3 regions of the Oceanobacillus sp. FSL W7-1309 genome follow, and region 3 is predicted to be linked to each of the others. Evidence: riboswitches for the same ligand, from Rfam matches in the RefSeq annotation. Region 3 holds a riboswitch; each other region holds the start of a gene.
What was found. A riboswitch is a leader RNA that binds a small molecule or an ion and turns the genes downstream of it on or off. The one in region 3 is predicted to bind S-adenosylmethionine.
Positions count from the first base shown of each region.

Region 1: linked by a shared signal. The riboswitch ahead of NST46_RS18525 (bifunctional homocysteine S-methyltransferase/methylenetetrahydrofolate reductase) and the one ahead of NST46_RS00595 (LLM class flavin-dependent oxidoreductase) in region 3 are both predicted to bind S-adenosylmethionine.
Region 2: linked by a shared signal. The riboswitch ahead of NST46_RS08885 (MetQ/NlpA family ABC transporter substrate-binding protein) and the one ahead of NST46_RS00595 (LLM class flavin-dependent oxidoreductase) in region 3 are both predicted to bind S-adenosylmethionine.

Region 1 is NZ_JBBOBX010000002.1:1,177,007-1,184,469, reverse strand. Features, by position in the region: gene metE (5-methyltetrahydropteroyltriglutamate--homocysteine S-methyltransferase) at 1-1,744, opposite strand, end outside; gene NST46_RS18525 (bifunctional homocysteine S-methyltransferase/methylenetetrahydrofolate reductase) at 1,782-3,647, opposite strand; SAM riboswitch class I at 3,835-3,940, opposite strand; gene NST46_RS18520 (reverse transcriptase-like protein) at 4,182-4,835, shown strand; gene NST46_RS18515 (hydroxymethylglutaryl-CoA synthase) at 5,030-6,196, shown strand; gene NST46_RS18510 (MATE family efflux transporter) at 6,734-7,463, shown strand, end outside.
Region 2 is NZ_JBBOBX010000001.1:1,880,254-1,887,716, forward strand. Features, by position in the region: gene NST46_RS08880 (methionine ABC transporter ATP-binding protein) at 1-821, opposite strand, end outside; gene NST46_RS08885 (MetQ/NlpA family ABC transporter substrate-binding protein) at 1,117-1,938, opposite strand; SAM riboswitch class I at 2,029-2,139, opposite strand; gene NST46_RS08890 (PPC domain-containing DNA-binding protein) at 2,289-2,798, shown strand; gene NST46_RS08895 (pyridoxal phosphate-dependent aminotransferase) at 3,107-4,276, opposite strand; gene brnQ (branched-chain amino acid transport system II carrier protein) at 4,556-5,914, shown strand; gene NST46_RS08905 (GntR family transcriptional regulator) at 6,145-6,789, opposite strand; gene NST46_RS08910 (5' nucleotidase, NT5C type) at 6,946-7,463, opposite strand, start outside.
Region 3 is NZ_JBBOBX010000001.1:127,427-134,889, forward strand. Features, by position in the region: gene NST46_RS00595 (LLM class flavin-dependent oxidoreductase) at 1-1,011, opposite strand, end outside; SAM riboswitch class I at 1,099-1,205, opposite strand; SAM riboswitch class I at 1,333-1,439, shown strand; gene ssuE (NADPH-dependent FMN reductase) at 1,821-2,372, shown strand; gene NST46_RS00605 (LLM class flavin-dependent oxidoreductase) at 2,407-3,780, shown strand; gene NST46_RS00610 (hypothetical protein) at 3,847-4,173, opposite strand; gene NST46_RS00615 (PASTA domain-containing protein) at 4,345-5,862, opposite strand; gene NST46_RS00620 (ABC transporter ATP-binding protein) at 5,855-6,526, opposite strand; gene NST46_RS00625 (ABC transporter permease) at 6,563-7,463, opposite strand, start outside.

The DNA of each region.
Region 1 (7,463 bases), on a different contig from region 3:
CGATTTGGTTTTGCACCGTTTCTCTTGGAACGTCGTCATGGACAAAAGACCAGTTTAGAATAGTTACTGGACCAGTGAGCATTCCTTTTACAGGTTTGTCTGTTAAGGATTGCGCGAAAATACTTTCCTTTACAGTCATCGCTGTGTCAAACGAAACATCACCAAAAATCAATGGCGGTTTTACGCATCGTGAACCGTAGGATTGGACCCATCCGAATTCTGTCACACCAAAGCCGTTTAACTTTTCTCCAAAGTATTCGACCATATCTGTGCGTTCGAATTCGCCATGTACAAGTACATCTAACCCAATTTTCTCTTGGATATGAATCCATTTTGTTATGTTATCTCTAATAAATTGTTCATATTCAGCTTCTGTAATTGTTCCCTGACGCCATTTTGTTCTTTTTTTTCTAACTTCCTGGGTTTGTGGCAAGCTGCCAATAGTTGTCGTCGGAAGTAATGGTAATTGCAAGACCTCATGCTGTTTCTGAATTCGTTCAGCGAATGGTAAGGAACGTTGTGCATCCGTAATTCCTAGTGCTTCGACTTCCTTTCGAACAATTTCATTATTTCTGTGTGTAGAATGGTTAAACTGTTCAAGTTCCTTATTATTTCTAGCTAGTTCTTGGACGATTGTCTGTTTCCCAGTTTGTAATCCCTTTGTAAGTGTTACAATTTCATCAAGCTTTTCATTCGCGAAGGACAGACCATTCTTCACATTGGAATCAAGTTGTGCTTCAGATTCTTTCGTGACTGGAACATGTAATAATGATGAGGAAGGCTGGATAATGATTTGCTTATTTTTAACAGTTTGATAGATTGTTTCGAGCAGGTCGGTTTTAGCTTCCAAGTCAGCCTTCCAAACGTTGCGCCCATTAATAATCCCGGCTGCGAGTACTTTATCTTCTGGGAATCCGAATTGTTTGATAAGCTCTAGCGACTCTCCATGGACAAAGTCAAGTCCGATTGCTTGAACAGGAAACTCGATAATTTCTTCGTAGTGAATAATATGCTCGAAATAGGTTTGTAAAATTAGCTTTAATTTAGGTGCTGCATTATGAAATTGCTCATAAACTTGTTTTGCTTTTTGGATAACTTCTTTTGATAGATTAGTTCCTAAAATCGGTTCATCGATTTGTACCCAAGAGACACCGGCTTCCTCTAACTCTTTTAATAGTTGGACATATAAAGGTATAAAGCGTTGCAAGACGTTAGAGAAATCATTTTCTTCGTATCCTTTTGATAATTTTAGGTATGTAATTGGACCTAAAATGACAGGCTTCCCATCGATTCCTAACTTTTCTTTTGCTTCTTTATAGAATTTTAGCGGGAGATTTTCTGTTAACGTTGGTGTCACATTTTCAAGCTCTGGAACGATATAATGATAGTTTGTATTAAACCATTTCGTAAGCTCAGAGGCAACCGCATTTTCTGTACCGCGAGCAATAGCAAAATATGTTTCGAGGTTAACCTTTCCGCCATCATAGTTAAAACGATCTGGTACAACACCGAACATAGCGGAAGTATCTAGGACGTGATCGTATAGTGTAAAATCGCCAACCGGTACAAGATCGATACCAATTTCTTTTTGCTTTTTTAAGTTTGCGAATCTAATGGCATCAGTTTTCTCTAAAAGTTCCTTTTCGGATAATTGCTTATTCCAGTATCCTTCCAAGGCGCGCTTCCATTCTCTTTTCTTCCCGATTCTTGGGTAACCTAAGTTTGAGCTAATCACATTTGTCATTTCATTTCCTCCTCATTTGTTTTCATCTTAATTCTTACTATAGGCTGTGCGGGGTTGCTGACAACACCTCCTCGAAGTTACTTTTGGGGACTTTTTCCTGGATATATTCAATAAGACGAATAATCATGTCATAACGTGCGAAAGGTGTAATTAAATAGATACCATGGAAATATCGTAAGGATACATCAATAAGTTCCTTTGCTATTGAAATCCCTTGTTCAATCGATTTGTCTCGATCGTTCGAGACAAAGCGCATTCTATCTCTAACATTGTGATTTAATTTAATTCCTGGTACTTCATTGTGGAGAAATTCAGCATTTCTTGTTGATGTCAGCGGCATAATTCCTATATAAATAGGTGTTTGGATGTGCGCTGTTGCTTCATGCAGCTGTATGATTTGCTCCTTATTGAAGATCGGTTGTGTTAGAAAATAATCGGCACCATAGCTAATCTTTTTTTCCATTCGTTTGACTGCCTTATCAAGATGAGCCACATTTGGATTAAAAGCTGCACCAACTTTGAAAGAAGTTTTCCGTCGTAAGGAATTACCAGAAAAGGAAAGCCCTTTATTAAATTGCTTGATTAGTTTAATTAGATCGAACGATGTTACATCAAAAACAGAAGTGGCACCTGGGAAGTCGCCGATTTTCGTTGGGTCTCCCGTAATTGCCAAAATTTCATGAATCCCTAACGTGTCGAGTCCCATTAAATGGGATTGCAGCCCGATTAAATTACGATCGCGGCAAGTTAAGTGAACGAGAGGTCTTAGCCCAACCTCTTGTTTTATTTTTTCGGCGATCGCAATATTGCTAATTCTTGGTGATGCTAACGAGTTGTCAGCTAATGTAATTGCATCGACACCAGCCTTCTTTAATGCCTTCACTCCTTCCATATATGCGTCTGTTTGCAGATGCTTCGGAGCATCTAGCTCAACGATGATGGAATGTCTTTTCTTTACGATATCGACTAAAGGGGTCTCTTTAGTCGTCTGATTACGTGTTACTTCAATAGGGGAAGGCTTTCTAATAATCTTCTTTTCCGTTAATGGCTTTAAATTACGAACTCCTTGCGCTAATCCTTTGATATGCTCAGGGGTTGTTCCGCAGCAACCGCCAAGCAAGCGAACACCTTCATTGCGAAAATCTTCGGCGCATCGAGTGAAATAGTCAGGTTTATTTTCGTAAACGAGCTTGCCCTCGTGATAAGCTGGCAGACTAGCGTTTGGGTAAGCCGCTAAGAATGTCTTATCTGACAATGGAACATCTTTTAATGATTGCAGCATATGAAATGGACCTAAGTGACAGTTGACGCCAACAATACTACTACCCGTATCTTCTAGCCGTTGTAAAGCATCCTTTAGCTGGATACCATTTTCAAGAATACCTGGTACGTGCATGGAGACATTTGTGATAATCGGTATTGTTGTTTCTTCTCGGGCAATTTCTAATACGGTTAATAGCTCATCAAGATTGTAATAGGTTTCTAAAATAAGGCCATCTACACCTTCTAACAGTAAGCAATATAGCTGTTCTCGAAAGCTTCGTTTGATTTCTTCTTTTGTATCATTTAATGCTTGTGCGCCATGTATCCCTCCGATAGTTCCGAGAACAAAAGTGTCTTTTTTAGCAGCCTTTCTAGCAAGTTCCACTGCTTTGGTATTGATTTTTTTAACTTGATCTTCTAAGCCATAACGAGCAAGCTTAATGTAATTTGCTCCGTACGTATTGGTTTGGATTAAATCGGATCCCGCCTCAATATATGATCGATGAATACGGGTAATTTGTTCCTCATGTGTTAAATTCAATTCTTCAAAGCAACGGTCAACGCCGTATGAATACAGCAACGTTCCCATTGCACCGTCACCAATAAGGATCCTTTCTTCAAGAGCACTTAATAAACTCATTTTTCTGTCCTCCTTTATCGTTAAAAGTAGCAATTACCTCATTTCATTTTCTTCACTACCTTTTAATTCACTCCTTTGAAGCTGTCATTAGTGGGAAATTGTATTCGTGGTGATAAGAAAAGGTGGGAAAACATAAAAAGACCCCTTCCGAAAAGAAGAGGTCATGTATGTATTATTCACTTTACTCTTCTTATCTACCAAGCATTAATGCTTGTTGGAATTAGCACAGTACTTAAAAAAGCCTGTTGCCGAGGTATCGTAGGGCCAAATCCCTCCACCTCTCTGGATAAGAAAATAACGAATATTCAGTTGTTAAGTCCATTTTGCATAAATTTTATAGTTTTGTCAATTGAATTGTTTTATTAAATACATTTTTGTTATTATTAAAACAAATTTGTGGTGTTGCTAAGATATGTGCATTTTAGGATACAATATAAAATAATATGAATGAGAGGTTCATTCATTAAATGTGTTTTATTCAGATTTTATGACATTTATTTTGTTTTATATCCAAGTAAAAAGGGGGGGTTATCTATGCAAATGAGAATGGAATTAACATATCGTACAAAAAAGGGATTAGAGACGATGCTTAGCTCAGATATGATGCAAGCTGGACAAGCCGTCATCATTGCTGAAGACATGGAGAAAACTGGAAGAATCAAGCAATTAACATTTATTGATAGCAATGATAGAAGCTGGACCTATAAGCAATTAAAGAAATACATGGAAGAAATTAAAACGGAACCGCATGATATAACTGTCTATTTTGATGGTGGATTTGACTTGAAGACAGATAAAGCAGGTCTTGGCTGTGTCATTTACTATGAGCAAAATGAAAAGGCCTATCGGATAAGAAAAAATGCTTTAGTGGAAGACCTTATAAATAATAATGAAGCAGAATATGCGGCGCTTCATTTAGGATTAACTGAATTAGAGCTATTAGGTGTGCACCACTTACCAGTAACATTTGTTGGAGATTCAAAGGTTGTCATTCATCAGTTGGATGGGGAATGGCCATGCTATGAAAAGGAGCTAGCAGCATGGATTAATCGGATTGAACAAAAGTTAGAACAGCTTGGAATTGCCCCAACTTATAAAGATGTGTCCCGGAAAATGAACCGTGAGGCTGATCAATTAGCAACACAGGCCCTACAAGAGATTGAAATTATGAGTCATCGTGAGCGCTGATAGATAATCAATCATACAGACAAATTAGCTAATCCGGTAGTTTAGAAAACCTTTCCATCTAACTTCAAATGAGTTGTTTTTCGTAATACATTATATTATCATTTAACTGTTGTTTAATTTAAAAAATAATAGTTGTGCACTATTACACGAAACAGTACAGTATAAAATTTTGGTAGTTGTAAAGGAGCAGGGCATTGAATATAGGGATTGATAAGATAGGTTTTTATACACCGCATTTATATGTAGATATGAACAAATTAGCTGTTGCAAGAGACATAGAGCCGGAAAAGTTCACCGTTGGAATTGGACAGGAAAAAATGGCGATTCCGCCAATTACACAAGACCCGGTTACATTGGCTGCGAACGCTGCACTTGGGATTTTAAACGAGGCAGATAAAGAGAAAATTGATTTTGTTATTTTTGGTACCGAATCAGGTATTGATAACTCGAAGTCTGCAGGGGTCTATGTACATAATTTACTTGGGTTAAATCCCCATGCACGTACTGTTGAAATGAAGCAGGCATGCTACGGTGCAACTGCTGGAATTCAATTGGCAAAAGGGCATATTGCATTAAATCCGGAAAGCAAGGTATTGGTAATAGGTTCTGATATCGCGAGGTACGGTCTAAATACCCCCGGTGAATCCACACAAGGTGCAGGTGCAGTTGCGATGGTGATTAGTGCAAATCCAAGAATCATGGTCCTTGAAGAGCATAGTGCTTATTTCACAAATGACATTATGGATTTCTGGAGACCGATTTACTCTGACAAAGCGTTTGTTGATGGAAAGTTTTCCAATGAGCAATACATATACTTCTTTTCGAAGGTTTGGGAGCAGTATAAAGAAAAGTCAGGTCTTGAATTGAAAGATTTTGAGGCAATTTGTTACCACTTGCCATATACAAAGATGGGATTAAAGGCGTTACGTACGATTTTAGATGAAGGTACAGAGGAAGACAACGAAAGATTGGTTGCGAATTATCAAGTAAGTACGCAATATAATCGAAACGTTGGAAACATCTACACGGGATCTTTATACTTAAGCTTGTTATCGCTTCTTGAACTTAACGAGGGATTAGAAGCCGGATCAAGGGTTGGTTTATACAGCTATGGTTCAGGCGCTGTTGGAGAATTTTTTACTGGGATTCTACAGTCCGATTATCGTGAGCATCTTCACATCAATGATCATAAACATTTATTTGATTCAAGAATGGAAGTAACTGTTCCCGAATATGAAAAACTATTTGAGGAGACCCTACCAGTTGATGGTTCGACATTAGAGCTTGATATTACAAAGGATACTGCTGCAATTTGCCTAAGTGGAGTAGAAGATAATAAGCGTTTGTATGTAAGGAAGTAGGAATTCAGTATACTAGAAACATCTAGATTATATACAAACACGTTATCATAAAAAATTGAAATTAGCTTAATTTTATGTTAGAATATTCTAATAGTACATTTTGAGATAATATTCACTTCTTCCTAGGGAAATATACTAGTGAAACAAATTTATAGCAGATGAGGCTGTCTTGGAAGGTCGCGATTTTGCGATTTCTCAGACGGTCTTTTTTAATGCAAATACTGCATTCTTTTATGGGTTTTGGAATACATTTAGCATTAATGTGCTAATACCCCGCAGCAAAGCGTTTCACATTACAGAGGGAGATTTCTAGTTAATATGCACTATCATTATTAAATTGGTTGAAAATTATGTTGGCAGATAGAAAAATATAAAATTTTCAATCTGCATAAGTGCAATTAAGGCATTGGCTTAAAGGCTTGCACTCCAATGTATAGAGGCTTCTAAGAAAGCAAAGAACACTTTCTTAAGAATTCCTTTAACAAATGCCAAGTTTTCTAATGACTGAAATTTAGCGTGAAGGAGAAATGAGCAAAATTGAGTGTTGAAAAAAATAAGTACCAGGACCAGTCGCTGTTTAACCTTACATGGCCACTGTTTATTGAAATATCTCTTCATATGAGCGTGGGTATTATTGCTACATTAATCTTGAGTGGATACTCTGATAATGCTGTTGCGGGTGTTGGTGTTGCAAACCAGATAATGAACATATTTATTTTGGTATTTAACGTAACAGCGATTGGAGCAACCATTCTAATCGGTCAGAATTTAGGTGCTAACCAGATTAAAGAGGCTCGTACCATTGCAAGATCCGCTTTCGGACTTAACTTTTGGATTGGTATTGGTATGACGATTATTGTTGCTATATTTGGAGGGATCTTTCTAAACTTTTATGGGCTAAGTGGGGAAGTCTATGGTTACGCGCATACTTATTTAGTTGTTACTGGCTTATCTCTTTGTCTTGAAGCAGTCGCTTTGGCTTTAAGTGCAGTTTTACGCAGTTATGGACATACGAGAGAGACAATGTTTGTAACGATCGTGATGAATGTGATTAGCATCATCGGTTTCCTCATAGCGATTAATGGTTTGTTTGGAATTCCGGTGACAGGAGTTGTTGGAGTCTCCATTTCAATAATTGTTGCAAGGTTATTTTTAGTATTTGCGCTATTATTTTTCGTTTATAAACGCCTTGCGATTCGATACAGAATCAATGATATTTTAAAGATCGACAAGACGAACACAAAAAATTTAATGGGTATTGGAATTC
Region 2 (7,463 bases), 1.8 Mb from region 3:
CCTGTGTTTTCACCGATAAATGTAAGTCTTGTAACAGTGCCATTCAGCTTCAATTGAGAAATAAGTGATGCTGATAATTTACGTTGGGAAATGGTATCTAAGAATTTCTTCGTCGTATGCTTACGTGGGTTGGTGAACAGTTCTATGCTTGAGCTCTGTTCGATGACTTCACCTTTTTCAAGCACGTACACATAATCGCATATTTTTTGGATTACATTCATTTCATGGGTAATAAGTAAAATCGTTATTCCGAGATCTTCATTAATTTTTAGAAGCAAGTCGAGAATCGAGTTTGTTGTTTCTGGGTCAAGAGCGCTTGTTGCTTCATCACTGAGAAGTATTTCTGGTTCTTGTGATAATGCTCTAGCAATAGCGACCCGTTGCTTTTGCCCACCAGATAGTTGAGAAGGATAGCTGTTTTGCTTTTCTGCTAAATCAACAATCTTCAAGTATTTTTCAACACGCTTCTTCACTTCCTGTTTATCATAGCCAAGAAGTTTTAATGGAGTTGCGATATTGTCATAAACTGTTGCAGTTTTTAATAGATTGAAGTGCTGAAAAATCATTCCAACCTTCTGCCGCGTCTTTCGCAGTTTTTCTGGTGGCAGGGAGGTCAATTCGGTTCCGTTGATTGAGACACTTCCGTTCGTAGGCTTTTCAAGTAAATTGACAAGCCTAATTAATGTACTTTTCCCCGCACCACTATAACCAATTACGCCGTGGATTTCTCCTTTTTTAACATGAAGGTTAACATTATTTACAGCTGTTACGTCCCCATTTTTAGATGGGAAAACTTTCGTGATGTTTTCTAATTTGATCATCTAACCTACATTCCTTTCGAAAAAGAATGCTGCTCCAGTAGTCGCAACATTCTTTTGTTAAAATACTGAAGTATAAAATTTGGCTGAATTATTTCTACGCCTAACATCGGCATACGCCTAAAGGGGCATGTTTCCTTTTAGATGAACTTGACTTCCGCCCATAGAAGAGAAAGTCATAGATCATCTTATACTTTGGAGTGAATCTCCTCCGTAAGAATGTTCGACAGGCAGAACCATCCCAAAGTTCGGGGCACAGTCGGTATGTCGATAACCGGGCGCTTCCGCTTTTATTTACTTATTCATCCCAGCTTGGAATTACAGAGCCTTGAAATTCTTCTTCAATAAATGCTTTCACTTCATCAGATTGATATGCTTCAACGAATTTTTTAACGACTGGGTCATTTTCATTTTCAGCACGTACAACGATATAGTTTATATATGGAGAATTGGTGGATTCTAATAGAATTGAATCTTCTTTTGGACTAATACCTGCTCCTAAAGCGAAATTCGTATTAATTGCAGCTGCATCGACTTCGCTAAGTTGATTTGGAATTTGTGCTGCATCTAATTCAATGAATTCCAGGTTTTTCGGATTATCTACAACATCATGAATGGAAGCTGTCTCTTTCTTGTCTTCTTCCAACGTAATAATCCCGGCTTCTTCCAAAATAAATAGTGCGCGACCACCGTTTGTTGGGTCATTTGGAAGGCCAAATGTTGCACCATTCGGAATATCATCGATGCTCTCATATGTTTCAGAGTAAACACCCATTGGGTTTAAAATAGTTTTACCAACCGGCACTAAACTTGTCCCATGATCCTCATTAAATTGATCTAAGAATGGCTCATGCTGATAACTGTTCACATCTAAGTCGCCTTCAGATAATGCGGTATTCGGTAGGACATAGTCAGAGAATACTTTTAGTTCCACCTCAAGTCCGTTTTCAGCAGCAACATCAGCAGCAGCTTCTACAATTTGTTCATGCGGACCAGCAGTAACACCAACCACTATTTTATCCTCATTTAGTGCGTCGGTGCTGCCAGAGGCGTCATTACCACAAGCAGCTAGTACTCCAGCTAATAAAATAATTGATAACACAATTCCAAATTTTTTCATTTTGTTACCCCCTGTAATATAGTAAACTTGCTGATAATTAAATAGCCTCTCTTTAAAAGAAAGAGAGGCTTGTATATATACAGAGGTCCTCTCTCATCTTTCAAAACGTTATGTTTTGCAGGATTTAGCACCTTTCTATGCTGTAACATAAAAGGTTGCCGAGCTTCATCGGGCCAGTCCCTCAGCTACTCTTGATAAGAGATGTAGTCTATTCAATTCTATTTATTTAAATTAACGTATAATTCTAATTCAGTCAATACTTATTTTATTTATTCTTGCATTTCTTTTGGGACTCCCCTTATTATTGAGATAATTAGAATTTTCAGTTTCGTGAGTGGGAGAGATGAATTGTGTCATTGTGTCGTGCACATTTTGCAAAAGGGAAAGCAGGAACAGTTCTTGCGGCTAGGTTATTAGCAGAAACGGATCTTCTAACCGGAATTGAGCGGCTATGTCAAGAAAATGATATTGAATCGGCTGTAATCAGCAGCTGTTTTGGCAGCTTTAAGAAAGCCGGTTATTTATATTTAATAGCAAATAGTGAATCAAAAGTTGGTGCTGGCTATGGAGATTTGCAGGTAAGACAAGGACCAATTGAGTTTTTACAAGGGACTGGGGTTGTATGTCAGCGTGATGGTGACTATGATATTCACTTTCACGGTACGATGTGTGATCAAGAAGGAAATGTTTTCGGCGGTCATCTTGTAAAAGGGGAAAACCCCGTTATTACAGTAGACCTTGTACTTACGGCTATTGAAGGGATGAGCTTCAATCGAAAGTACGATGAAGAGACAGGCGGGAATCAGTTTTATCCTGTAGAGCATGGAAAGAACGTGACGTATAACCTATCGAAAAATTGAAGCTGGGACATACAAAAGTGTTTAATGTTAAAGACGAACGATGCATAAGCTTAGCGCAGGAATTATACGTAGACTCCAGCGGGAGGTAAGGCATAGGTGAGACACCGTAGTGCGATAGCGCAAGGGGGGATCACCAGCCACCACTGGATGCGCGAATTATATTTCCAGAGCGAGTTATTTGCACCAATCATGTTCGGTTTTTATTTCATAAAAATACTTTTGTCCCAGCCTCAGTGGCCGAACAAGAATGAACCATAAAAGGGGATCTTAATCGAGCTATAACTTTACGATCACCTTTTATGAGTTGGTTATTTAGGGAAAATATTAAGTTTTTCAATACGCTGAATAGCTTCCTTGATACGCTGCTCTTCAACGAGCAAGCCAATTCGGATATACCCCTCACCAAATGATCCGAAACCATTTCCGGCAGCTACTGCCACATCTGCTTTTTCTAGCAGAAAATCAGCGAATGTTTCACTTGTAAAACCATCCGGAACTGGCAGCCAGGCAAAGAAGGATCCTTTTGGAGCCTCGACTTCCCAGCCGATTCGTTGACATTCAGCTATTAATGTATTTCTGCGACCTTCGTAAAGTGCAACTAACGCTTCAACACATGCTTGGTCATCTGATAACGCGACAGCTGCAGCATGCTGGACAGCTGGGAAAATACTAACAAATAAATGATCCTGTAATAGATTAATTGCCTCTATCATTTCCTTGTTGCCTACTGCAAATCCGACACGCCAGCCGGCCATATTATACGTTTTCGAAAGCGTATAAAGTTCAATTCCAACATCCTTTGCACCTTCTGCCTCCAAAAAGCTAATTGGTTTATTCCCGTCAAAACCAATTGCTCCATAAGCAAAATCATGTACGACTCCAATGGAGTGCTCTTCGCCCAGCTTCACCGTTTTTTCAAAAAAGGCTTTCGAAGCAGTTGCACCTGTAGGGTTATTTGGATAATTTAAATAAAGAAGTTTTGCTTTATCTAAATGGCTAGAACTAAGACTATCATAATCTGGTAAAAAATTATTCTCTCGTAGTAATGGCATTGTTTCATGACGCACATTTGCCAATCCGACGCCTGATAGATAATCTGGATAGCCAGGGTCAGGCAGCAAAAGCAATTCACCGTCATTCATTAAAGCAAGCGGTAATTCTACTAATCCAATTTTTGTTCCAAATAAAATAGCAACCTCTGTTTCCGGATCCAAGTCAACGTTGTATTCTTTTTTATAGAAATCAGCTGCTGCCTGTTTTAATTCGGTTGTTCCGCGGAATGGGGAATATTTATGTGTAATCGGCTCTTGGGCAGATTGTTGCAATGCTTTAACGATGTGAGCAGGGGTTGGTTGATCGGGATTTCCCTGCCCTAGATTAATAACATCGCGACCTTCTGCATATGCTGCTGTAACTTTTTGAACGAGTGTTGCAAAAAATTGCGCAGGCAACCCTTTTAAACGATTCGAAAATTCCATTTGATATGACCTTCTTTACTAATAAGATGAATTGTTGAGTAAATTCTATAATCTTTTAATGGTTCTGTCTAGCAATGAAAAATTGTCGTATAAAAAACTATAGTGGCTAATCTGTTTGGATATTTTGAAAAATATCAAAAAATATTCTGTAATATATTGCATTTTTGTTAGGAAAATAGTATGATTATCAACATCAATCAATAGAACATGGCTCGAGTAAAATGTCGGAAAATTTTAATTAAATAGACGAGCTTAATTAGCGACGAGGGGGAACATTCGATGAATAATAAAATAACCTTTTCATCATATCTAGCAATCGGTTTTATGCTGTTTGCATTATTTTTTGGGGCTGGTAATTTAATTTTCCCAGCACAGTTAGGACAATATGCAGGGTCAAACATTTGGCCAGCAATTATTGGATTCTTAGTAACAGGTGTTGGATTGCCGTTACTTGGGATTCTGGCAATGGGCTTTTCAGGTAGTAGGAACCTTCAAGAATTATCTAGCAGAGTTCACCCTGTGTATGGTATTTTCTTCACGGCATTGCTCTATTTAACGATTGGCCCATTCTTTGCAGCTCCAAGAACAGGGACGGTGGCATATGAGGTTGGAATCGCGCCATTTATTAGCGAAGGTGCACAACAGACAGGTTTACTTGTTTTCACGATTCTATTCTTCGCGGTAGCACTTTTATTCTCATTATATCCAGGGAAAATAGTCAACAATGTAGGGAAAATATTGGCTCCAGCATTAGTTGTATTGCTTGTTATTCTGTTGTTGGTTGCTATATTCAATCCAATGGGTGCGATGCAGAACCCGCAAGAAGCCTATCAAGGTGGTGCATTTGTGACAGGTTTCCTGGAAGGCTATAATACAATGGATGCTTTAGCGTCACTTGTGTTCGGGATAATCGTAATTAACGCAATTCGTGCATTGGGTATTACCTCAAAAAGTGGAATTCTTTCTGCGACAGCAAGAACAGGGGTTATTGCAATTACGCTACTTGGGATTATTTATGTAGGAATTGCAATACTAGGAGCTACGAGTACAGAAACACTAGGTTTATTTGATACTGGTGGTCCAGTATTGAGTGGTGCTGCATCACATTATTTTGGAACGTTTGGATCTATTATGCTTGCAATCATGATCATCCTTGCTTGTTTAACAACAGCAATCGGGTTGATAACAGCCAATGCAGAGTATTTTAATACATTATTTCCAAAGCTTAGCTATAAGGTATTGGTTGTTTTCTTTAGTGTGTTAACATTTGTTGTTGCAAACTTTGGGCTCGCGAATATTATTACCTTCTCGATTCCGGTTTTAATGTTCCTATATCCATTGGCAATTGTATTAATGCTTTTGACATTTGTATCTCCACTATTTAACCATGCTCGTATGGTTTATGTAGCAGCGATTGCAGTTACATTCTTAATTAGTATATTTGATGGTTTAGTGGCACTTTGTGATTCGCTAGGAATAGATAATTTCAGCTGGATGAACCCGGTATTAAACTTTTATGAATCAGTTCTGCCATTCTATAATCAAGGGCTGGGCTGGTTGCTCCCCGCAGCGATTGTTATTATTATTACAGGTATTATTGCTAAAGTAGTTAATGTAGGATCAACACAGGAAGTCTAATAATGAAATGAAAACCCGAATCCCCTAAAATGGGATTCGGGTTTTTGTATGTAGAGCTGGTTTTGGACAGATGGCCAGAGCAGGCAGTAGAAAGAAGTGCACACCTGAAGTAAATGAATGCTCCGAATCAAGTGCGAATTTGTATTACAATTGAGTCTGATTATTAAACCAAAAGCGAATCACCATAGCTGTGAGTATCGATGAAGCCAGATTGAAATCGTTTGGTATAATTAAAAAGCATCCAGTGTACGAAGCCAATTTTCATTCATGACAGCAGAGAGAGTTTCGGTATCCCTCTTTTCCATTAACTCAATAATTTTCCAGTGGTCATCAATCGAATTGTTAGTCAGTACAATGGAATTGTGGAAAAAGAGCCTTCGTACATGAGCTTGTAAGGAATCAAGTATTGCTTGTATATATGTATTGCCTGCTGTATCAACAATAATTTTGTGAAATTGCTCGTCAACCTTCAAGGCAGAATAGTAATTTTCTGACTGAATCGCGTCGGAAAATTGCTGATTTGTCTTTTTAAGTAATTCCAACGTTTCCTGAGTCAAATTTGTAACAGCTAACTCTGCAGATAATGCCTGTAATGCAGCTAGAGGTGGAAGAATGTCATTAATGGACTCCTTTTCTATCTCTGTAACCTGTGTTGCCTTACCAGGATACATTTTTACAAAGCCTTGGAATTCCAGCAATTGCAAGGATTCGCGAATTGGCGTCCTGCTGACACCTAACGCTTTAGCAAGCTCCGTGTCATTTAATTTTTCACCTGGAAGTAAGGTTCCGTCAATAATCCACTGTTGAAGCTGGTTGAATGCGTTTTTCTTTGCAGATAAGCGAACAGGTTTTAAGTGATTCGTTGGTATTGGCAATGCAGTTCACACCCTCCAGAAGAAATTTAAAAGCTTTAATCAATAGTATACATGAAAATTCCTCATTTTGGAATATGCAATATATCGCAGGTGAAAAAAATCTGAATCTACCGCCATAACTATAAATAAGTGAGCAGACAATTTAATGCAGCCTGCTCACTTATTTTTATTCAGTATGCTCTTTATGAAAGTTGTCCAAGCAACTACCCTTGGAATATCTTGCAAGTGGCGGTTATAGCTTTGGTCTTTTACATAGACCTTGGTAGTGCTGTTTCGCAATGTTTCAAGTACGACTGGTTTATCATCTATATAATAATCTAGTTCAAGCTGGTTGATGATATCCAGCTTTTCTTCATCTTGCATACCATAGAAAAATCGACTATCATCAACAGGGAAGCCTTGCTGTTGCATCCAGGCTTTCGTTCGTTCGCCATGTTCCTTTGGTCTAGCGGTAATATAGTAAACCTCGTGACCAGCCCGGGTAAGTGTATGTAATGCTTCTACAGCACCCGGGAAAATCGGGCATGATGTATAATAGATTTCTTCCAAGGAGCTGTTCCACATTTTTTTTCCTTCGTCGTCCGATAGTCCAAATGCTTCATGGATTTCTACACTTGAAATGTTTTGAAAGACATCGATGCCGACCGTTTGCTTCAATTTTTTATTATAGAGAT
Region 3 (7,463 bases):
CATTACTTGCTTTGCAAAGCGTTCCAATTCTTCAAGCTGTGGAGAGCATTGTAATAATAGTTGATCTACTCCGGCTGCTTCATAAGCTAAAATTCGCTTTGCAATTTGTTCCGGTGTGCCAACAAGATTCGGACGCAATCCCCGGTTTGATACTGAGTAATCTTGCAATTTAAGCTGTTGCTCAAGCTCTGACTTCGTTGTAAAATCTTTCATACCTGCATAGCCTGCAGCATCTTTAACTGTCGTAATACGGTGTAATTCTTCCTGTGCCTCTTCCTCCGTATCTCTGCAAATAACATAGGCAGCCATACTAAATGATTGCAATGCTTCTTTTTCAGCCTTCTTTCTACGTCTCTTCATATCTTCAATTTTATTCCTAACTTCTTCCACCGTTCCGCCATGCATCACATATGCGTCACAATAAGCTGTAATAACTTGCTTTCCTTTTTCACTCTCACCACCAGCATATAAAATTGGATTTGGCCGTTGAACTGGCTTTGGTGATAAATTTGTATTTTTAATGTTATAAAACTTTCCATCATAAGAAAATGTCTCTTCCGTCCATAATCCTTTTAAAACTTCTAAAAATTCACTTGTACGATCATAGCGATCATTATGCTCTGTAAATTCTCCACCATACTGTTTGGCCTCTTCCTCCCACCAACCAGAGACAACATTTAAAGTGAATCGACCATTGCTAATTTGGTCAATATTTGCGGCCATTTTAGCAGTTACCGCCGGGTTATGGAATACCGGTCGGACAGCGGTCATAATTTCCATTTTCTCGGTAACAGCTGCCAGTGCTGCGGCAGTTGTCCATGCTTCAATAGAATCGGCTTCAATCCCTTTAATATCATTCAAATATAATTCAGCTATTAACGTTGTATCATAACCCCACGTTTCAGCGTGTTGAATGACTTTCTTTGCGTAATCAAATGTTGGTGGCATATTTTCATCCTCTACATTCCTTAGCCATCCACCAAAAATCGGTAACCAAAACCCATATTTCATTGTTCCATCTCCTCCTAACTTCTGTTCAACAAAAAACCTCTATTCTAGGATAAGAATAGAGGTTTTACATATTATGTATGTATGCTCTTCTTATCTTCCAAGCAGTCCGCTTGATGGAATTAGCACAGTATTCTTAAATGAACCTGTTGCCGAGGATTCTTTGGGCCATGTCCCTCCACCTCTCGTGATAAGATAAATCAAATAATGAAGTTGTTGGTTGAATAATAATATAGAACTTAAGAAATGTCAATCAATTAATTCTTATAATTCTTAGTTGACTTATATGATTTGATATATTAGAATATATCCAACAATTGAAAATTCTTATCAAGAGAAGCTGAGGGAACTGGCCCTATGACGCTTCAGCAACCACTAATTATTTTAGAAAGGTGCTACTTCCAGCAAGATTTTTTCTTGAGAGATAAGAGCTGATAAATGATGTAGTGTACCCTCTTTTCTCTTTTTAGAAGAAAAGGGGGTTTTTTACTCGTATTAAATATTTAGTACCTGTCAACTAAATTTAAACTGTGAACTAACTGCTGTGGTATGAGCAATTCCGCTAAATATACACAATGATCTAGCACTAGCGGTGGAAACAAACAGTGACTTCTGCCGGGGGACGGAGCCATAGTGAGACTTCAAAAACGACAGTTCAAAAAGGTTCACGGGTCCCCCGAATAAAGCGTAGTGTGTTTCCGTAGCGAGTATACGTACCAATCCATCATTACGGATTAGTGCAATTTCTCAAAAGTCTAATATTAACCAGTGTTTCGTAGAGTACAAATAAAAAGCTAAAGGAGAATGTTTACATGAGCGAGATTGTAATTCTATCCGGAAGTCCTTCTGAGTTTTCAAGATCTGAGCAGGTGCTTAAATATTTGGGTACTTTATTAGAAGGTGAGCAATTCTCAGTAACGCATATTTCCGTAAAAGATGTAGCCTATGAAGATTTATTTCAAGGAAATTTCAATAGTACTGCTGTTAAAGAAATTGCAGTCAAAATCCAACATGCCAAAGGACTAATCGTCGGATCACCAGTATATAAAGGAGCATATTCCGGTGTACTAAAAGCTTTGATTGATATATTGCCACAGGATATTTTGAAACATAAGCCAGTACTACCGCTTATGACAGGTGGAAGTCCCTCCCATTTACTTGCTGTCGAATATACGTTAAAGCCGGTTCTTGCTACATTAAAAGCACATAATTTAAAAGGTCTTTACCTATTGGATAGACAGATTGATAAGCAAAATTCCCTTCCAATTATTGATGAAGATATTTTACAACGAACAAAAAAACAACTCTTTTACTTTGTTCAGCTTATAAATAATCCAGTTGCTAGAGAAGTTGTTACGTACTAAAGATGCTATTCAATAATAAAAAGGGAGAAATAATATGACAAAAAAGCGTATTTTTTTAAATGCTTTCGATATGAATACTCCGGGACATCAATCACCTGGACTATGGACACATCCAGATGATCAGTCGCATCGATACAAAGATAGTACCTATTGGACTGAGCTTGCAAAAACATTAGAAAATGGAAGATTCGATGCAGTCTTTATTGCAGATGTATTAGGGACCTATGATGTATATGGTGAATCCCGTGATGCAGCAGTAAGAAATGGTGTGCAATCACCAGTTAATGATCCATTTCTAATTGTTCCATACATGGCAGCAGTGACAAAGCATCTCGGTTTTGGAATTACTGCTTCTGTGACACATGAGCATCCATACACATTTGCTCGTAAAATCAGTACGTTAGATCATTTAACAAATGGACGTATTGGCTGGAACATCGTTACCTCTTATTTAAAAAGCGCAGCTGTTAATATGGGATTAGAAGATCAGATTAATCATGATGAACGCTATAATATTGCGGAGGAATATTTGGAAGTTTGCTATAAGCTTTGGGAAGAAAGCTGGGAAGATGATGCGGTAAAGCTTGACAAAGAAAATCGCGTTTTTACAGATCCAAGTAAAGTTCATGATATTAACCATCAAGGAAAATATTACCGGGTCCCTGGTGCTCATCTATGTGAGCCTTCTCCCCAACGGACCCCTGTTCTTTATCAGGCGGGCGCATCCAAAAAGGGGCGTGCTTTTGCAGCTAATAATGCGGAGCTTGTTTTCATTGGCGCACCAACGATTGCAACAGCAAAAGCAACCGTGGATAAACTGCAAGAAGATATCGAACGGGCAGGAAGATCCAAAGATGAAATAAAAATTCTTACGATGTTTGTACCGATTGTTGGCAAAACAGAAGCAGAGGCTAAAGAAAAATATAAAGACTATCAACAATATATAAGTGCAGAAGGTGCACTAGCACTATTCGGTGGGTGGACTGGAGTCGATTTATCCCAGTACGCAAAGGATCAAGAAATCAGTTATATCGAAAATGATTCGATTCGGTCCGCACTTGAAAATTTCACAAAAATCCATCCTGATCGACCATCAACAGTAGAGGATGTTATCCAAACAATTGGTATTGGTGGAATGGGAGCAACGGCAATTGGCGCTCCCGAACAGATTGCAGATGAGATGGAGCGATGGGTCAACGAAGCTGGTATAGACGGATTTAACATCGCATATGCCATTACTCCAGGGTCTTTTAATGATTTCGTTGAGCTCGTCATACCTGTTTTACAAGAAAGAGGGCTTGTTCAAACCGAATATGAAGGAAGTACTTTAAGAGATAACTTATTTGGAAAAGGCGATAAGCTCCTTGATACGCATCCTGGAAGGAAAAAACACTTGCTTGTAAAGTAGAAATAACTAAAAAAGAAAGCATGCCATTTCATTATAGGCATGCTTTTTTACTGGTGAGTTTACCATTCAATGTCTGTGCTCCTCACTATGTATTACTTCTTCCAAAAATGTTTCAGATTTCGTATGATCATGTTCATCACAGTAATAAACAACTGTTTTTATTTTATGAGAAATATCACATACATATGAATATCTAAGGAGGTTTTTCATATACGAACCCTCATGAGAACCTACTTCCAATACAGTTGTATCCGTACTATATTCTACCCAATTATGATGTGATGATTCCTTATCATTACTCTCATGCTCTATTACTTCTGCATTCACTGTATTATATGACACTGCTAGGACAATTACTTGGAGAAGAACCACTGCAAAAATCAATTTTTTCATCAATTCACCCACTAATTTAAAGTCATTAAATAATTTCTGCCGTTTTTTATGAAAATATACATTTAGACTCAATTCTCTTGTATGGAAATTAAAAACAGGAGCACTATCCCTATAAATGATAGTACTCCCATTATAACTTTAAAGGCTTCTCAGTCTAAAATAATATTGCTTTTATTTCTCATAAACCTCATCGCTCTCATCACTTTCCACAGGTTGTTCCGGTCCGCCACCTACTACATAATCTTCCGGTGCATCCTCAAAGTAATCGGACGGATTCGGTGCTGCCGAAGCATTATTGCTGATACGGATTTCAACCGTATAAGTCATCCGAACAAATTCATTAAATACACCCATGTCCACGACGGTACCTTTCACTTCAGGGGAATCAACATATTTCACAATATAGTTAATATCGGCACCTTTCGAGTGATATTCTTCATAAAACAATCTTGGGAGATCGCCTTCTAACTGACCTCGAAAATCACGTAAATAAGGACTTCCTTCTGAATAAGTAACGGTAATATTCTTATTATCTTTATCCGTCAGCTTTGTTCCTGCCTCAACGGACTGTGAAATAAGTGTTCCGTATGAAACATCTGTGCTAAATTTATGTTTTACTGTCACGAGTAGATCAGGATAATTTGCCACAGCTTCTTCTGGAGTCAGCTCCCCAAAGTTCGGAACTTCAGTAGCTTCTCCCAATGAGACAACAACTTTCATTTTATCCCTTTTAGCAATTTTTTCATCTGGTGCTTCACTCTGACTAATAATATTCCCGGCTTCAATCGTGTCGGAATCCGATTCTTCATATGTCATTTCAATTTCATTGGTTTCTGCCCATTTTTCTACTTCTTCTTTGGCTACCCCAGCAAAATCAGGTATGTTGATATTCTTCTCGAAAACTTCTTTTCCTTTTGAATAATAGACAGCAGCACTATCTTTACGCTTGTATTCTGATTCATCAATGTTGCTATCCCTGATGGAAAACTGAATAAAGCCACCTTCTTCGATATCATCGCTATATTCTGTGACCATCTGCAAATTTTCTGCTTTATTTTCATCAATCCAGGTTTGCGCTTCCTCATGTGTCATCTCCGAAAAATCAACAAGCGGAATAACCTCTTCTGGGTCAGCTCCTAAGCTGCTAGTTAATTGAAGCGTTTTTCCTTTTCTAATCTTTTCTCCAGGAGATACACTTTGCGAAATAATCTGGTTTGCATCATACTCCATACTATATTCCTGCGCTAATTCAACCTCTACATCATTTTCACTTGCCCAAGCACGTGCTTCTGAAACAGGCTTGTCCACAAAATTTTCAACTTTCACATGAACAAGCATATAGTAAATGAAGAATATCAAAACACAAGCTATGACAGTTCCAGAAATAATCAGCCACATCCGGCGTCTTTTTTTCTTTCGATAATCCTGATCAATTTCTACTTCTTCTTCTGCGTCTTGACGGCGACTGCTTCTGGAAGAATTAGACTCTGACTTAAGCGGGGTATTACGCTCAGGTACTGTTTCTTCACTTTCCGCAGCAGAAGCTTGTTCTTCCTGCTTCCGCTGCGTTTCTATTTTTTCCTGCTTAACACTTTTCTCTTCTTTCTTATCTTTTATTTCTTTGTCTTCTTTTTCATTTACCAGATCATCATACTTGTCTTTATTAAACTTTGATAAAAAATCACTCATAGGAAGACAGTGCACCCTTCCTCAAATGGAAAGCCTGATCAGACTGTAAAGCAATTTCATTGGAGTGCGTTACCACAATGACACATTTCCCGTGTTCATGTGCCAATTTTTTAAAAATATCAATAATTTCCTGTTCCATCTCTTCATCAAGGTTTCCTGTAGGCTCATCAGCAAGAATTAATTCCACATTGGTCGCGAGAGCTCGGGCAATAGCCACACGCTGCTGCTCCCCCCCAGAAAGCTTATTAACGAAACGATCTGCTTTACTTTTTACAATACCAATATAATCTAGTAAATTATAAGCTACTGTCTTTGCATCTTCTGGAATTTCATTTTCCGTAATCGTCATAGGAACCAGTACATTTTCCACAGCTGTAAAGGTCGGTATTAAATTATAGCTTTGAAAAATAATCCCGACATTATTACGACGGTACTTTTCATAGCCAATTTTCTTAATGTCTTCTTCATTAAATAATACTTTTCCGCTATGGGGCGAATCCAAGGCACTGAGTAATGATAACAAGGTGGTTTTCCCTGAACCGGACTGCCCTAAAATCGTATAAAACTTCCCTTTTTCAAAAGAGACAGATGTATCCTTTAAGATATAACGACGTTGTTCGCCATCTTGATAATAATAATTTAAATCTTTCGCTTCTAATATCATATTCTCACCTCTCTAGTAATGAGCGTAACCTCTCTATTACATCAGTATTTTCTTCGGATTTAGCCTTACAATATAAATTAGCGGGATAACCGTTGAAATTAAAATAGTTAACAGGCCAATTCCATAGAAGCCCAGAACATAGCTTGAGTTAAGATTTACCTCATAAGAGTCTATGACATCCTCTGTTGTCAAATCTATTTGTGTATCACCAAAATAAATATACTCTTCATAATACTCATCTTGATTCTCATTAGCTTTCATCATCATATCAGATACCTGTCCAGCTAAGAGATTCCCGCTAAACAAGGATAATGTGATACCAATTACTGCAACCACCATCACTTCAATTAGAATTTGTCCTACCACACGGATCCGTCGTTCCCCTAAGGATAAGTAAATGCCCAGTTCGCGTTTCCGGTCCCGGAGGAATAGTAAAACTACTAATCCAGTTATCAGCACCGTTGCAATTACTGCAACAAGCAAAACATATTTTGCTAGTTTGGACATCGACTCCATTGGTCCTGCGATGCTATCGTATTGATCCGTAGCATTGATTACAGTATAAAATTCGGGCAGCAATGGAGCTACCTCTTCTTCAAATGCTTCACTATCTTCAGGGCTGTTTAAATAAAACATCGGTGTGTAATATTCGAAAGAGTCCCCTTCTTCTTCCATCATTTTTGCAAATTCTTCATCCTCTTTCATATATTCTTCCATATGATATCTATTTTCGCTGGCGACAATCTCATTTGGAACATATACTGTATTTTGATACTCTATGTCCATCCAATCTATCATACCGGTATCTGAGTCTACTTCTATATCTTCTTTAATTGACTGCGGTTCAAATAAGCCAATTACTTCCAATACGACATCTCGAGAAGTGACTACATCCTCTTCACCTGTTTCTTCATCATACGTATAGACTGCATTCTCT